2 regions of the Brevibacterium sp. BRM-1 genome follow, and region 2 is predicted to be linked to the other one. Evidence: predicted binding sites of a transcription regulator. Region 2 holds the regulator's gene; the other holds the start of a gene.
What was found. Region 2 encodes LexA, which represses DNA repair genes until DNA is damaged. Its sites were predicted from a motif close to TCGAACANNTGTTCGA; they were not measured.

Region 1 (7,701 bases), 790 kb from region 2:
CTGGGCGCAGCGGGGGTGGCTGGCCCATCGGGAGCGACGGGTCGGCGCTGGGGCCGGTCCGCAGGCAGGCCGAGCACGACGGCGAGGAACGCGGTGAAGATGAGGGCGCCCGTCCACCCGAAGACCACCCGGGGGCCCACGAGGGGCGGGAGCAGCCCGCCGAGCACGGGGCCGGCGAGGTTGCCGGCCATGACGCCGGAGGTCAGCACGCCCACCGCGAAGGCGCGGCGGGCGACCGGCGTGAGGTCCGCGACGAGGATCATGGCACCGGAGGCGAAGCCACCCAGCAGACCGGTGAGCAGGCGCAGGGCCAGGAGCTGCCCCACGTCCTGGGCGAGGCCCGTGAGGCCGATCGCGATGCTCATGCCCAGCCCCGCGCGCACGAGCATGGACTTGCGCCCCCACCGATCGCCGAGCATCCCCCACAGCGGGGCGACGAGCGCCGCCACGAGGTAGGTCGCGCCGAAGCAGATCGCGGACCAGTGGACGATCGCATCCGGGTCCTGCACGCCCAGCTGCCGGATGTAGACGGGCAGGAAGGGCACGAGCATCGTCATGCCGACAATCGTCGTGAACGAACCGAACGTGCAGATGGCCAGGCTGCGGGCCCACGGACGGACACCGGGTGCGGGGGTGGGCACCGGTTCGGCGGGGCCTGCGCTGGTGTTCGCACCGGTACTGGTGCTGTGCGTGTCATCCCTGCCGTCGGCCGCGCCCATGCCGCCATTGTCACCCCAGTGTCCGGATTCCGAATCGGCGCGTCTTGGCATGCAGGACGTCTGGTCACTCGAGACCGGCTGCCGGCCCGTGACCGCGCCATCGGCTGCGGCAGGCATACTTGAGCGGGCGGGGCTGCGCCGGTCGCGAACGTCTGCGGGCACTCGGCCCGCCGCATCCCGCTCGACGTCCGGAAGGCACCGCCATGAGCTCAGCCGCGCAGCACCCCCAGCCCCGCGAGGGCCACCCGCCGGCCTCCAGTGATGCCGGCGGCAGCCATGCCCGCGGTGCCGAGCAGGAGTCCGGCAGCGGGGTCACGGTCGTCCTCGCGTTTGCGGCCAATTTCCTCGTCGCCGTGGCCAAGTCCATCGTCGCCGCGCTCACGGGGTCCGCCTCGATGCTCGCCGAGGCCGCGCACTCGTGGGCGGACACCGGCAATGAGATCTTCCTCCTCATCGGCGAGAAGCGCTCCCGGAAGCCCGCGGACCGCTCCCACCCGCTGGGCTACGGGCGCTCGGGGTTCGTATGGGCGATGTTCGCGGCGATCGGCCTGTTCGCGGTGGGCGCCGGCGTATCGATCTGGCACGGCATCCAGTCGCTGACCGTGGAGAGCGAGGGCGAGGACTACCTGTGGGGCTACGTGGTGCTCGCCATCTCATTCGCGCTCGAGGGGACCTCGTTCCTGCAGGCGCTGCGGCAGACGCGGCGCGGCGCGCGTCGGCGGCGCCTGGATCCGCTGCGCTACGTGGCGAAGACGTCCGATCCCATGCTGCGCGCGGTCTTCGCGGAGGACTCCGCGGCCCTCCTGGGCCTCCTCATCGCCGGCGCGGGCCTGTTCCTGCACCAGATCACGGGCAATGCGATCTGGGACGCGCTGGGCTCGATCCTCGTGGGGGTGCTGCTGGGCATCGTCGCGATCGTCCTCATCTCCCGCAACGCCTCGCTGCTCACGGGTGAGGGCGGTACGCCGCTCGTGCGCAACGAGCTGCTCAAGATCATCCTCGACAGCCCCGAGATCGCGAGCGTCAGCTTCTTCCACACGGAGTGGGTGGGCGCCAACCAGATCCTCGTGCTCGCGTCGGTCGACGTCGCCGGTGACGCCCGCGAGTCCGAGCTGCGCCGGCTCATGCAGGACGTGGAGGACCGGCTGGAGCGCCAGCAGGTCGTGGCGCGCGCCCTCCTCACACTCACGCGACCGGGGGACACCACGCAGCTCGGCCTCGAGCCGCTGCCCGACTGGTACGAAGACCCCGCCGCGCAGGACTGAGCCGGCTGGCCTACGGGCAAGACCGGCCCGGCTGGCCTGCGGGCAAGACCGGTCCGGCTGGCCTGCGGGCAGCGCCGAGCGGGGTGGGCCGTTCCCGGCCCTGCTGCTCAGGCGCGCAGCGCCAGGGCGAAGGGCAGCACCTCCTTGGCTCCGGCAAGGCGCAGCTCGCGCCCGGCGATGGTCATGGTCCACCGCGAGACCACCTCGGTGTCGACGAGCAGCACGACCTGCCCCGCGACCGCCTGGGCGACCGACTCCGGGACGAAGAACGCGTCGTGGAGCCCGCGCAGCCGATACGCGCTGTTCGAATCCGGCGTTCCCGGGTCGTGGAGGAGCTGGAGGTCACCGGCATCGATGAGCTTTCCCGCGGCAGCGAGCTCGGCGGCCAGGGAGCGCACCGTGTGCGGGCGCACGGCACTCGGAACCCCCACCACCGCGGTGGGGCGCTCGGCCCACTCCCATTCGGAGAGCACGCGCAGGCACCAGGAGCCGATGTTCGCCGGCACCGGGGCGTCCTCGGCACCGGCGGCGAGGAACCCGCGCAGCGCCTGGCCGGGGCCCAGGTCCGTCAGGCGCGCGATCACCCGGCCCGGTCCCACCCGCTCGGCCTCGGGGATCTTCCCCTTGAGCTGGACACCGATCTTGGGCAGGCCCGTGGGCCACGCCGCGCGCGGATCGAGTTCGAGACCCACCCCGGAGAGCACCGATTCGGCGCGCGAGCGGCCCTCCTCGGAGACCTCGGACGACCACCAGGGGCCCGCGCACACGTCGCAGCGCCCGCAGTCGGCAGCCGCGGGGTCATCGAGCTGCTCGGCGAGGAAGCGCATGCGGCACATCCGACCCGCCTCGTAGTCGAGCATGGCCTGCGCCTCGCGGCGGCGCGCCTGCGCCACCGCCGCGTACCGCTCCTCGTCGTAGGTCCACCCGGCGCCCGTCGACACGAAGCCGCCGGCCACGCGATCGACCGCCCCGTCCACCTGCAGCGTTTTGAGCAGCAGCTCGAGGCGCGAGCGCTTGGCGCCCACGAGCGGTTCGAGCGCGGGAACCGAGAGCGCCGGGCTGCCCCCGCCCGAATCGGAATCCGCGCGCGCCGCGTCGAGGGCCGCGAGAACGGCCCGAGCCGCCTCCGGGTCCGGCATCGAAGCCGTGGCGAAGTACTCCCAGATATCCGGATCCTCCGGGCCGGGCAGCAGCAGCACGTCCGCCGAATCGGTGGCGCGTCCAGCGCGACCCACCTGCTGGTAGTACGCCACGGCCGACGACGGCGCGCCCAGGTGGATGACGAAGCCCAGATCCGGCTTGTCGAACCCCATGCCGAGCGCGGAGGTGGCGACGAGCGCCTTGAGGTCATTGCCCTTGAGCCGCGCCTCGAGTGCCTCGCGCTCCTCCGTGTCCGTGCCCCCCGTGTAGGGCGCGACCTCCCAGCCGGCCTGGCGCAGCGCGCGCGCCACGTCCTGGGCGGCGGAGACCGTGAGCGTGTAGATGATCCCCGAGCCCGCGAAGTCGCCCAGGTGCTCGGCCAGCCAGGCGATCCGCCGGCCCGGCGGCGCGGTATCGGCCACGCCGAGCCGCAGCGAGTCGCGGGCAAGCGGGCCGCGGATGACGAGGGTGTCGGCTCCCAGCTGCGCGGCCACATCGTCGACGACGCGCTCGTTGGCCGTGGCAGTGGTCGCGAGCACCGGGAGATCCGCCGGGAGCTCCGCCAGCAGCGCCCCGATCCTCCTGTAGTCGGGGCGGAAGTCGTGTCCCCAGTCGGAGATGCAGTGGGCCTCGTCCACCACGATCATGCCGACGCCCCCGAGCAGCCGGCCCAGGACGCGCTCCCGGAACTTGGGGTTCGTCAGCCGCTCCGGCGAGATGAGCAGGACGTCGACCTCGTTCCGGTCGAGCGCGGCGAGCACATCGTCCCATTCCGTGGCGTTCGACGAGTTGATCGTCACCGCCCTCACCCCCGCCCGGGCGGCTGCCGCAACCTGGTCCCGCATGAGCGCGAGGAGCGGCGAGATGATGAGGGTGGGCCCGCCTGCCCCGGCACGCTGCCCGAAGCCCTGCCGGATCAGCCGCGAGGCGACGAAGTAGACGGCGGACTTCCCCCAGCCCGTGCGCTGGACCACGAGCGCCCGGCGGCGGCCGGACACGAGGGCCTCGATCGCCTCAAACTGCCCATCGCGGAACTGCGCATCCGCGCGCCCCGTCAGCTGTGCGAGCACCTGACCGGCAGCTTCCCGCAGCCCACCGGCCCCACCGCTGGCCGGGGCGGCGTCCGGCACATGCTCACCCACTTCGACCGCATCCGGCCCGTCTTCGGCAGGGCCCGCTCCATCATTGCCGGCGTCGCTCATGCCCCCGACTGTAGCGATGCCCGCTGACACGGCCCCGGCCGCACCCGGACCGCTCGTCTCACACTCGTCCACAGCTGCCCCCCTTTCTCCACCAGAGAGCGTCGCAGAATTCCTGCAACAGCCTCTTCCATTCGAATATATATCGGACTACAATCGAACACAAGCATCGTACGAGTGGTTTGATTGCCGCTCGCAGGGCGCTCCAGGGACACCTCCCACGGCGTCACCGGAGCGGCCAGACAACCGCAGCGTCGCGAAGGGAGCACCCGGTGACCGCCCAGCACGCACCCCAGACACCCCCGGCGCTCACAGCCGCGGAGGCAGTCCTCGACGCGGCCCACCTCGCGCGAGCGCAGGCCGTGTGCGCCCAGCTGACCCGCGCCTATCTCCTCGAGCGCACACCCCTGGGCACCGGACGGGGCACGGATGCGCGCGCCTCGTCCGACCAGCTGCCCGCGGAGTTCGCAGACCTCCTCGCGGCACTGCCGGAGGCGGCGTGGGCGGCGCTGGCCGCGGGGGCGGACATCAGCCTGCACCGGGCGCACACGCTCGGCACTCGCTCATTTGCCGTGTTGACGGTGCTGCCGGACCTGTTGGCGCTGGCTGCCGCGGCGCAGCTGCGCTACGGCCGTCTCGAATACGCCGCCGGCAAGGGCATGCAGTTGGGGGAACCGCTGCGCAGCCGCTTCGACGGGCTCGTCTGCGCGGTCCCCGCGGCCTGGGAGTGGAAGCGCTGGAAGAAGGCGGTCGACGACATCTTCGCCACCCTCCTGCCCACCCCGGACCGGGAGAGCGAGGCGCACCGCGGGCGCCGGGTGGCCTATTGGAACAACGGTGACGGCACGGCGTGCATGCAGTTCACCGGCCCCACGGTGGTCGTAGCCGCGGCATACCGCCGCTACACGGCCTGGGGTCGGGCGATTCTCGCCTCGCAGACCGGAGTCCTGGCCGAGCACACACCCGAGCTGGGAGCAGCCGACCGGATCGCCGCCGAGGCGACACTCGACCAGCTGCGCTTCGACCTCGGCATCCTCTCCGTGCCGCGGCTGACCCTTCCGGTGCAGCGGGCCGATGGGACCACCGCCGCCATTGCCGTCACCATGCCCACGAGCGAGGCCTGGCTGCGCGGCCAGGCGGCCGTCCAGGTGACGCTGCCCCTCCTCACGCTCGTCGGCGCCTCGGATCTCCCGGGCCACCTCGATGACCTCACACCGGTCTCCGCCGAGGATGCCCGGCGGATCGCGGTGCACGCCCCGTCGATGCGCCGCATCCTCACCGATCCGGTCACGGGGACGGCCGTCGAGGCGATGGCCAGAAGCTATCCCGTCCCCGCGGCCCTCAGAGCAGCGATCCGAGCGCGCTGGGTCTGGTGCACCGTGCCCGGATGCTCGCGCAGGGCGGAGAGCTCGGATATCGACCACATCTCCCCATTCCAACGAGCGCACCCCGAGCGGGGCGGCCTCACGCAGCTGTGGAACCTCCATCCGCTCTGCCGTCGCCACCACAACCTCAAGACCAGCGGAGTCTTCACCGTCGCCCGAGATGACCAGGCGGGCCTCGCGACAGCACCCGCCGGCGAGGCCGTCGCGACCCTGGGCATACCGGGGGTGGGCGGCGGCGTCCGATGGACGTTCCCCGCGGCGGTCGCCGGGCCAGTGGCACCACCGGGCTCGCACATCGAGGTGGAGCACGCGTGCCAGATTGCGCGGCTCGCGCCTCCCCCACTCGCAGCACCCCCGGCGGATCCCTCAGACCCCGCGGGCGGTGCAGACCTCCCCAGCTCGGCAGATCCCGCAACCGGTGCAGACCCCGTGACCGACGATCCACCGCCCTTCTGAATCGGTTGCGCACATGTCCAACCCGGCTGCACACGTCCAACCCGGCTGCGGGAATGCCCGAACTGCTGGGCGCATGCCACGATGGGGCCATGCAGGCACACGAGGCGGGAATCGCGATCGGAACGCGCACCGCCGGTACCCACAACGCCATCACCGACGTCGCGGGAGTGCGCGTGGGGCACTGGACGCGCATGGAGGGAGAGGGGCCGCTCGACCGAGGAGCCGGACCAGTGCGGACGGGCGTCACGGTGATCGATCCCAGCCCCCACGACGTGTGGACGGCCCCGCTGTGCGCGGGCTTCCACCGGCTCAACGGCAAGGGGGACATGACGGGCATCCAGTGGCTCATCGAATCGGGCACGCTCAGCTCGCCCATCGCACTGAGCAACACGAATGCCCTGGGCACGCTGCGCACCGGCCTCATCCGCCACCGAGCCGACCAGGCCGCGCGCAGCGACGGCAACCCCACGTTCTCCGGCCAGCCGGTCTGTGGGGAGACCAACGACGCGTTCCTCAACGACATCGCCGGCTTCCACGTCACCGAGGAAGCGGTCGCACAGGCCCTCGAGGCCGCAGCGGGCGGCCCCGTGGAGCAGGGCAGCGTCGGTGGGGGCACCGGCATGATCTGCCACGACCTCAAGGGCGGCATCGGCACCGCCTCGCGCCTCGTGCCGGCCCCCGCCCCTAACACGGCCGCTGACACGGGTACTGAGGCTGCCACGCGCACTGACACCGACATGGGCACCGCCGCGAATATGGGCACAGCCACGGGCACTGGCCAGGCGGGTGACTACACAGTGGGCGTGCTGGTCCAGGCGAACCACGGCACGCGCAGCCGGCTGACGGTCAACGGCGCACCGGTGGGCGCGCTGCTGTCCGCACCGCTGCCGCAGCCCGGTCCCACGGATTGGCGCAGCGCAGCCGGACGAAACCGCGCAGCCGGCAGCGCAGCCGGTGGAAGCAGCGCAGCCGCCAGCGGGCCAGGCAACACCGCCTGCGGCACACACGGTCGCGAGCCCGGCAGCGGGTCAGTCAGCGAGTCCGGCAGCGCCTCGGCCTCGCCTTCCCCGCTGGCCCCGGGCGAGGGGTCGATCATCGTCATCGTCGCCACGGATGCGCCGCTGCTGCCGCATCAGCTCAGCCGGATCGCGCAGCGGGCCGGGATGGGCATCGCCCGCACGGGCGGAGCCGGGGAGTACTCGAGCGGCGACATGATCGTTGCGTTCTCCACGACGGCCGGGCTCGCGGAGTCGACGCGGTATCCGGCGCAGGCACCGGACTTCGACCGGCTGCGCACGCTCACCGATCGCAGCATCAACGAGCTCTACTGGGCCACGATCGAAGCCACCGAGGAGGCCATCGTCAACGCCATGCTCTCGGCCCCCACGATGGTCGGCCGCGACGGCAACACGGTCACGGGTCTCGACGCGGCCGAACTGAAGGCGCTGCTCGACAGATTCGGCCTCGCATCGCCCCCGGCCGCCGGATCATCCCGGGCGTGAACCGCCTGCGGGCGGTCAGCCCTCGGATGCCCCAC
Region 2 (7,701 bases):
GCTCGTGCGCAACGTGCTCGACGACGCCGCCCGCGACCGGATGGTGGGCAACATCTCCGGCCACCTGCTCAACGGCGTGCGCGAGCCGGTGCTCAGCCGCGCCTTCCAGTACTGGAAGAACGTCGACGCCGAGCTCGGCGGGCGCATCGAGAACGTCGTGCGCGGCGCGCAGTCCGACGAGCACACCTCGGACACGCTCAACGCGCCGAGCTGAGCGAACCGCAGACACCGTCCCGCACCCAGGGGGCCCGGGCGCTTCGGCGCCCGGGCCCCCTTGCGCTGCTGCGGGCCCGCGCGCGCGTCGCCCGCACGGTCGGCGAAATGGGCGGCAGCCGGGCGCGGCACTCGGAGCTGCACGAGCAGCCGGGCCGGGCGGGCACCTCGGCTGCTGTACCGCTGTGCGGTCAGCCGGGCCGAAGTGGGGACCGGGCGGTCAGCCGGGCCGCGGCCGGAACCGGGCAGGGCTCCGGGCCGAGGCGCGCGGAGCGATGCGGCGGACGGGGCTCAGGCGCGCAGGGAGAGGGTGAGGGAGTCCGCGCGCTCGGCGAGCACCTCGTTCGCGGACAGGCGCTCCTGGACCACGCCCAGCTCCGCGGCGGAGGGCTGGCGCGAGCAGGTGAGGGTCAGCGCCACCTCGGGCCCGGCGGTGCCGACCTGTGCGGTGCCCGGCCCCACGCCGGCGGCGTCGATCCAGTCGAGGCCAGCCGTGGCGCGCGCACACGCGCGGGCCACTGCCTCATCCGCCCACGCCGGGGTCCATGCGCGGCCCTGGATGAACGCCCACAGCGCGGGGCGGCGCACGACGAACGTGTGCGCGGTGCCCGGATCGAGCACGAGCAGCTGGGCGCCCTCCTCGATGGCGGCGGCCGCCATGCGCTCCGCCTCGATCGGCACCGGCCGGGCGGCATCGGCCCAGGCAGTGAGCGCGGGGATGTCCGTGAAGCAGGGGGTGGCCTCCCGCCCGTCCTCCGCGGCCAGGCGCACCATGGCCATCTCCGAGCGGTTGTCGTGGACGAAGCCTCGCTCGTCGCTCACGTGCTCGACCGCCGTGGGCAGCACCGGCGCATAGAGGCGCGCTGCGCGCAGGGCTGTGAGCACGCCGGTGTGGGCCGCCGGGTCCAGCGGCGCGGCGGCCACGGCCTCGAGTGCTGACCGCAGGGCCGGATCGGCCCGACCGTCATCGCCGGAGAACGGGTTGGGGCGCAGGGTGCGCCCGGCCCAGGGGGTCCCGGCCGAATCCGCGATGTTCGGCGCGCTGGCCGCAGACGCGCCGTGCGCCGCCGAGGCATCCGGGGCGGGCGCGCTCGCGGCGGCGCCCGCACCGGGGGTGCGCTCGGCCCGGCTCACTGGGCGCCGGCGACGTCGAGCGCCTCGGGCAGGGTGAAGCGGCCCGCGTAGAGCGCCTTGCCGACGATCGCGGCCTCGACGCCCTCGGGGACGAGCTCGCGGAGAGCCGCGAGGTCGGCCAGTTCGGAGATCCCGCCGGAGGCGACGACCGGCCGGTCCGTGCGAGCGCAGACCTCGCGCAGCAGCTCCGTGTTGGGCCCGCGCAGGGTCCCGTCCTTCGTCACATCGGTGACGACATACCGGGCGCAGCCGGCCTCCTCCAGCTGGGCGAGGACGTCCCAGAGCTCGCCGCCCTCCTCCGTCCAGCCGCGGGCGGCGAGCGTGGTGCCGCGCACGTCCAGGCCGATGGCGATCCGGTCGCCGTACGTGGCGATCGCCTCGGCGGTCCAGGCGGGATTCTCCAGGGCGGCGGTGCCGATGTTCACGCGCTCGGCCCCGGTGTCGAGCGCTCGCTCGAGCGAGTCGGTGTCGCGGATGCCGCCGGAGAGCTCCACGCTGATCGACACGGACTTCGTCACCTGGCGCAGGAGGTCGTAGTTCGACCCGCGGCCGAACGCGGCGTCGAGATCGACGAGGTGGATCCATTCGGCCCCGGCCTGCTCGAACTGGCCGGCCGCGTCGAGCGGGGAGCCGTAGGAGGTCTCGGTGCCGGCCTCGCCCTGAACGAGCCGGACCGCCCGGCCGTCGGCGACGTCCACGGCGGGCAGCAGCGTGAGTGCGGGTGCGCTGGCGATTTCGCTCATGCGCCCATCCTAGACAGCGCCTCCAGCCAGTTGCGCAGGAGGTGGAGGCCGGCGTCGGCGGACTTCTCGGGGTGGAACTGCACGGCCCACGTGGTGCCGTCCTCGACCGCGGCGACGAAGTCCTCCCCCGCCCGGGTGAGGGCGGCGGGCGCCCCCGGCGGCGGGGTGTGGGCGGCGAACGAGTGGACGAAGTAGAACCGCTCGTCCTCGATGCCGGCGAACATCTGGGAGCCGGCGGGCGCGGCCACGGTGTCCCAGCCCATGTGGGGCACGATCGGCGCGCGCAGCCGGGTGACCTCACCGGGCCACAGGCCCACGCCGGCGTCGGTCAGCCCGTGCTCGGTGCCGGAGGAGAAGAGCACCTGGAGGCCGACGCAGATCCCCAGGAGCGGCCGCTGCTGGGCGTGGCGCCGGCGGATGAGCTCCACCGCGCCCACCCCGCGCAGGCCGTCCATGACCGCGGAGAAGGCGCCCACCCCGGGGACGACGAGGCCCTGCGCGGCCTCGGCACGCACCGGGTCTGCCGTCAGCTCGACGCTCGCCCCGGCGGCTTCGAGGGCGCGCACCGCGGAGCGCACATTGCCCGAGCCGTAGTCGAGCACCACGATCTCGGGGGCGCTCATGCCCGGCCCGCCAGCAGCCGGCTCACGCGGAACAGCGAGAAGCCCAGCACGAGCGCGCCCAGGCCGACCGCGAACCACGCGGGGCCGGTCCCGGCCAGCGCGACGAGGGCGCCGGCGACGACCGCGATGACGGCGAGCAGCGCGACGACCATCCACAGCAGGGCGGTGCGGGCGAGGGCGGCGCGCGCGGGCGTCATCGCCGCGGCCGAGGCCTGCATGCGCGACATCGACGCGGTGTCGATGCGGCCCTCGACATCGGCCGGGTCGAGCGCTTCGAGCAGCAGCGACTCGACCTCGCCCGGCAGGTTGGTCAGCGCGAGCCCGGCGGGCACATCGGCCTCCCTGGCACCGTTGCGGTAGTGGCCGGCGTCGATCTGCTCGTCGCTGCGCACGAGGAGGAGCACCTCGTGGTCGCGGGCGAGCTCGGAGATCTTCGCGGCCGCAGCGTTGCCGGCCTCCACGTCCGTGCCCGAGGCGACGATCGCGGTGAAGTCCCCCACCGGCACGACGTCGCCGCCGATGCCGGAGAGCACGCAGGCGGCGGCGAGCTGATCTGCCCGGCCGAAGGGCGTGACGACGACGGTTCGGCTCACAGCGACCCCTTCGTGCTCGGCACGCCGACCACGCGCGGGTCCGGCTCGATCGCGGTGCGCAGCGCACGGGCGAACGCCTTGAACTGCGTTTCGGCGATGTGGTGGGGGTCCCGCCCGGTCACGAGCTCCAGGTGGACGGTCAGCCCGGCGGCGAACGCCAGCGACTCGAGCGCGTGGCCGGTCAGCGACCCGGTGAAGTGCCCGCCGATGAGGTGGGTGAGCTGGCCGGCGGACTCCCCCGAGTGGACGAAGTAGGGCCGGCCGCTGACATCGACGACGCAGCGGGCGAGCGCCTCGTCGAGCGGGACCGCGGCATCGCCGTAGCGGCGGATGCCCGCCTTGTCCCCGAGGGCCTCGCGCAGCGCCTGCCCGATGACGATCGCCGTGTCCTCGACCGTGTGGTGGGCGTCGATGTGCGTGTCGCCGCGCGCGCTCACGTCCAGGTCGATGAGCGAGTGCTTCGCCAGCGCCGTGAGCATGTGGTCGAAGAACGGCACCTGCGTGGCGATCGCCGCCGCGCCCGTCCCATCGAGGTCGAGGCTGACGCTGACCTGGGACTCGGAGGTGGAGCGCGCGCGCTCGGCGCGCCGCGCCGGCGCGGTGCTCCCCGCGGGGCCGGGGGGCTGGGGGCTGTTCGTCATGCGCGCACCTCCGGGTGGGCTCTCACGATGGATTGCAGGGCGGCGGTGAAGGCGGCGGTCTCCGTCTCCGTGCCCGCGTTGACCCGCAGGCAGCCGGGGATGCCGATGTCGCGCAGCAGCACGCCGTGGTCGAGGAAGCGCTGCCAGAGCTCGGCCGGGTCCGCGGCACCGCGGAACAGCAGGAAGTTCGCATCGCTGGGCACGGGCTCGAAGCCGGCGGCGGCCAGTGCGGCGGCCATCGCATCGCGGCTGGCCACGAGGCGCTCGACGTTGTCCAGCAGCTCCGGGGCGTGGTCGAGCGCGGCGCAGGCGGCGGCCTGGGTGAGCGCGGAGAGGTGATAGGGCAGGCGCACCAGGCGCAGGGCGTCGATGAGGGCGGGAGCGGCGACGGCGTAGCCCACCCGGGCGCCGGCGAACGCGAAGGCCTTGCTCATCGTCCGCGAGACGACCAGGCGCGGATGCTGCGGCAGGAGGTGGAGGGCGGTCGCGAAGCCCGGCCGGGCGAATTCGGCGTAGGCCTCGTCGACGATGACGATACCGGGGCTCACGGCCAGGATCTCCCCGATGGCGCTCAGCGGGGTCGAACCCCCCGTCGGGTTGTTCGGCGTGCACACGAACACGACGTCGGGCTGTTCGGCCTCGATGGCGGCCAGGGCCGCGGGCAGGTCGATCTCGAAGTCCGCGGTGCGGGGCACCTCAAGCCATGCGGCACCGGTGGAGGCGGCGATGAGCGGGTGCATCGAATAGCTGGGGGTGAAGCCCATGACCGTGCGGCCGGCCCCTGCGAAGGCCTGGAGGATATGGGACAGGACCTCGTTCGAGCCGTTGGCCGCCCAGACCTGGCCGGGGTCGATGCGCGCGGGGCCGTCGGCCGCGCCGTCACTGGGCTGGCGCTCGAGCACCCCGGTCGCATAGGACGCCAGCTTTCCCCGCAGGGCCGTGAACTCCCGGTCCGGGTACCGGTTGAGCCCGGCCGCCTGGTCCGAGACAGCCCGCGCGATGTCGGCTGCGACGGTCGGCGGGACGGGGTAGGAGTTCTCGTTGACGTTGAGCGCCACCGGCACATCGAGCTGCGGGGCACCGTAGGGCGAGCGGCCGCGCAGGTCCGCGCGGATGGGCAGATCGGATAACTCGGGCACCCGGCGATTCTATCGCGCGGGCACCTCCAGCCGCTGGCCCGGGTGGACGACCGATCCCTCGATGCCGTTGAGGTCGCGGATCTCGACGATGACGTCGCGCGGGTCCTCCCCGCCGGCGTTCCGCACGGCGATCGACCACAGTGTCTGCCCCTCGCCGACGACGACGCTGTGCGTGTGGGCGCTGGAGCCGGAGGGCGCGGCGCCGGCGCCGGCGAATGCCGCCGGGCGCACCGCGAGGGCGAGTCCGAGGCCGAGTGCGGCAATGACTGCGAGCAGCGCGAGCCGGCGCACGGCGATCGCGGTACGGCGCGGGCCGCGCGCCGTGTGCACGAGGCTGGTGCCGCGCGCACCGCGCCCCGCGTCGGCCCGGCGGTGCAGGAACGGCGTTGCCGTGGGAAGTGCTGCAGTGCTCATGGCGTCCTCCTTGCCAGCTGCGCCGGGGCGATCCCGCGACGCTTATCGAACTGCTGTTTCGAACTCACGTTCTATTGAACCCGACATTCGAACAGATGTCTACTCTTCATCGAACATGTGTGTGAAAATGGATTCGAAAAGTCACCGTCTTCATGTTCTGCAGGAAGTCTCCCCGGAGGCACTGACATGGGCAGCGACGTCGGAGTCATCGCAGGTCAGAGAGGGAATGAGGAAATATGAGCCCCCAGCAGCGCCGCCCCCGCGGACGCCCCCGCAACGACAGCGTCGTCGAGGAGATCAACGAGTTCCGCGCCGACCGCGCGGATGTCGTGGAGATCCCGCAGGCCTCGGCGGCGGAGGGCGACCGCCGCCTCACCCCCCGCCAGCGGCTCGTCCTCGAGACGATCGAGCACGCGGTCTACACGAACGGCTACCCGCCGAGCATGCGGGAGATCGGCGAGGCCGCCGGGCTCGCCTCGCTGTCCTCGGTGGCCCACCAGCTCTCGCAGCTCGAGCGCCTCGGCTACCTGCGCCGGGATCCCAAGCGGCCGCGCGCCATCGAGGTCGTGAGCCCCGCCGAGCAGCTCGATGTGCTCGAATCCCAGGCCCACACGTCGGCGAACACCGCGATCGTGCCCGTCATCGGCCGCATCGCCGCGGGCGGGCCCATCCTCGCCGAGCAGGCGGTCGACGACATGTTCGCCCTGCCGCGCCAGGTGGTGGGCTCCGGTGAGCTCTTCCTGCTCCAGGTCGTGGGCGATTCGATGCTCGAGGCGGCGATCTGCGATGGGGACTTCGTCGTGGTGCGCCGCCAGTCCACCGCGGACAACGGCGAGATCGTCGCAGCCCTCCTGGACGACGAGGCGACCGTCAAGACGCTCAAGCGCACCGGCGGCAAGCAGTGGCTGCTGCCGCAGAACAAGGACTACGAGCCCATCGACGGCGACCACGCCACGATCATGGGCATCGTCACCGCCGTCATCCGCAGGGTCTGAGGCGGCGGGCGCGGCGCTCAGCCGCGCAGCCGCCGCAGGGCCCCGCGCACCGCCGCCGGGCTCTCGGTGCGCCACATGGGCGGCAGCGAGGACAGGAGGAACTCGCCGTAGCGGGCCGTGCGCACGCGCGAATCCAGGATCGCGACGACCCCGCGGTCCTCCGAGCTGCGGATGAGCCTGCCCACCCCCTGTGCCAGCCGCAGCGCCGCGTGCGTGGCGCTCACGGCCATGAAGCCGTTGGCCCCGCGCTGCGCCGCGGCCTGCGTGCGCGCCTGCGAGAGCGGATCGTCGGGCCGCGGGAACGGGATCCGGTCGATGACGACGAGCCGGCACGTGCGCCCGGGGACGTCGACGCCCTGCCACAGGCTCATCGTGCCCATGAGGCACGCGTCCTCGTCCGCGGCGAAGCGGCGCACGAGCGAGGACAGCGTGTCCTCCCCCTGCGCGAGGACGGTGAGGTCCGTGCGCTCGCGCAGCGCCTGCGCCGCCTGCGCGGCGGCCGCCCGCGAGGAGAAGAGTCCCAGGGCCCCGCCGCCGGAGGCCTCGACCAGTTCGACGAGCTCCGCGAGCGCCTCCTCCCCCAGCCCGCTGCGGCCCGGCTTGGGCAGCTGGGAGGCCGCGTAGAGGATGCCCTGGGCGGCGTAGTCGAACGGCGATCCCACGTCGATCGCGTCGTAGCGGGGGGCCTCGGGGCCCACGAGGCCCAGCGAGGCGGCCACTGCCTCGAAGCGGCCGCCCAGCGCCAGGGTGGCCGAGGTCGCGATGACGGTGGCGTCTTCGAAGATCCCGCGACGCAGCGTGCCCGCCACGCTCAGCGGCGCCACGACGAGCGCGACCGTCTCCTGCTCGCGGTAGGCGCTGCGGGCCACCCACACGACGTCCCAGTCGCCGTGCTCGGCCATCCGCTCCGCGAGCTCGAAGACCTCCTGCAGGCGGGCGCGGGCCATCTGCCGGCCCGCCTCGGCCTCGGAGGCGCGCTCGGAACCGCCGCCGATGTCCGCGACGACCTGGCGCGCCGCGTCGCGCACGGCCACCACCGCGGCCTGCAGGGCCTCCGGCCACACCCGCACAAGGCACTCCTCGCACGCCTCGAGCGCGCGCTCGAACCCGGCCGCCGCGGTCTCGAGCAGGTTTAGTACGCCCTCCTGCACCTGCGTGTGGCGCCGCCCGGCCGCCACCGCGGCGGCGAGGACCGCCGCGGTGAGC

Region 1: a site for LexA is predicted at 4,458-4,473, ahead of BRM1_RS08360 (HNH endonuclease signature motif containing protein). Genes of this name have one in related genera too.

What each region holds. Positions count from the first base shown of each region.
Region 1 covers NZ_CP113788.1:1,915,813-1,923,513, forward strand. Annotated here, with positions in the region: gene BRM1_RS08345 (MFS transporter) at 1-719, opposite strand, end outside; gene BRM1_RS08350 (cation diffusion facilitator family transporter) at 923-1,984, shown strand; gene BRM1_RS08355 (RecQ family ATP-dependent DNA helicase) at 2,092-4,326, opposite strand; gene BRM1_RS08360 (HNH endonuclease signature motif containing protein) at 4,596-6,164, shown strand; gene BRM1_RS08365 (P1 family peptidase) at 6,254-7,666, shown strand; gene BRM1_RS08370 (phosphatase PAP2 family protein) at 7,682-7,701, opposite strand, start outside.
Region 2 covers NZ_CP113788.1:1,129,653-1,137,353, forward strand. Annotated here, with positions in the region: gene BRM1_RS04940 (catalase) at 1-214, shown strand, start outside; gene BRM1_RS04945 (SseB family protein) at 505-1,347, opposite strand; gene priA (bifunctional 1-(5-phosphoribosyl)-5-((5-phosphoribosylamino)methylideneamino)imidazole-4-carboxamide isomerase/phosphoribosylanthranilate isomerase PriA) at 1,344-2,090, opposite strand; gene hisH (imidazole glycerol phosphate synthase subunit HisH) at 2,087-2,713, opposite strand; gene BRM1_RS04960 (hypothetical protein) at 2,710-3,306, opposite strand; gene hisB (imidazoleglycerol-phosphate dehydratase HisB) at 3,303-3,947, opposite strand; gene BRM1_RS04970 (histidinol-phosphate transaminase) at 3,944-5,086, opposite strand; gene BRM1_RS04975 (LysM peptidoglycan-binding domain-containing protein) at 5,096-5,500, opposite strand; gene lexA (transcriptional repressor LexA) at 5,737-6,495, shown strand; gene BRM1_RS04985 (ATP-dependent DNA helicase) at 6,513-7,701, opposite strand, start outside.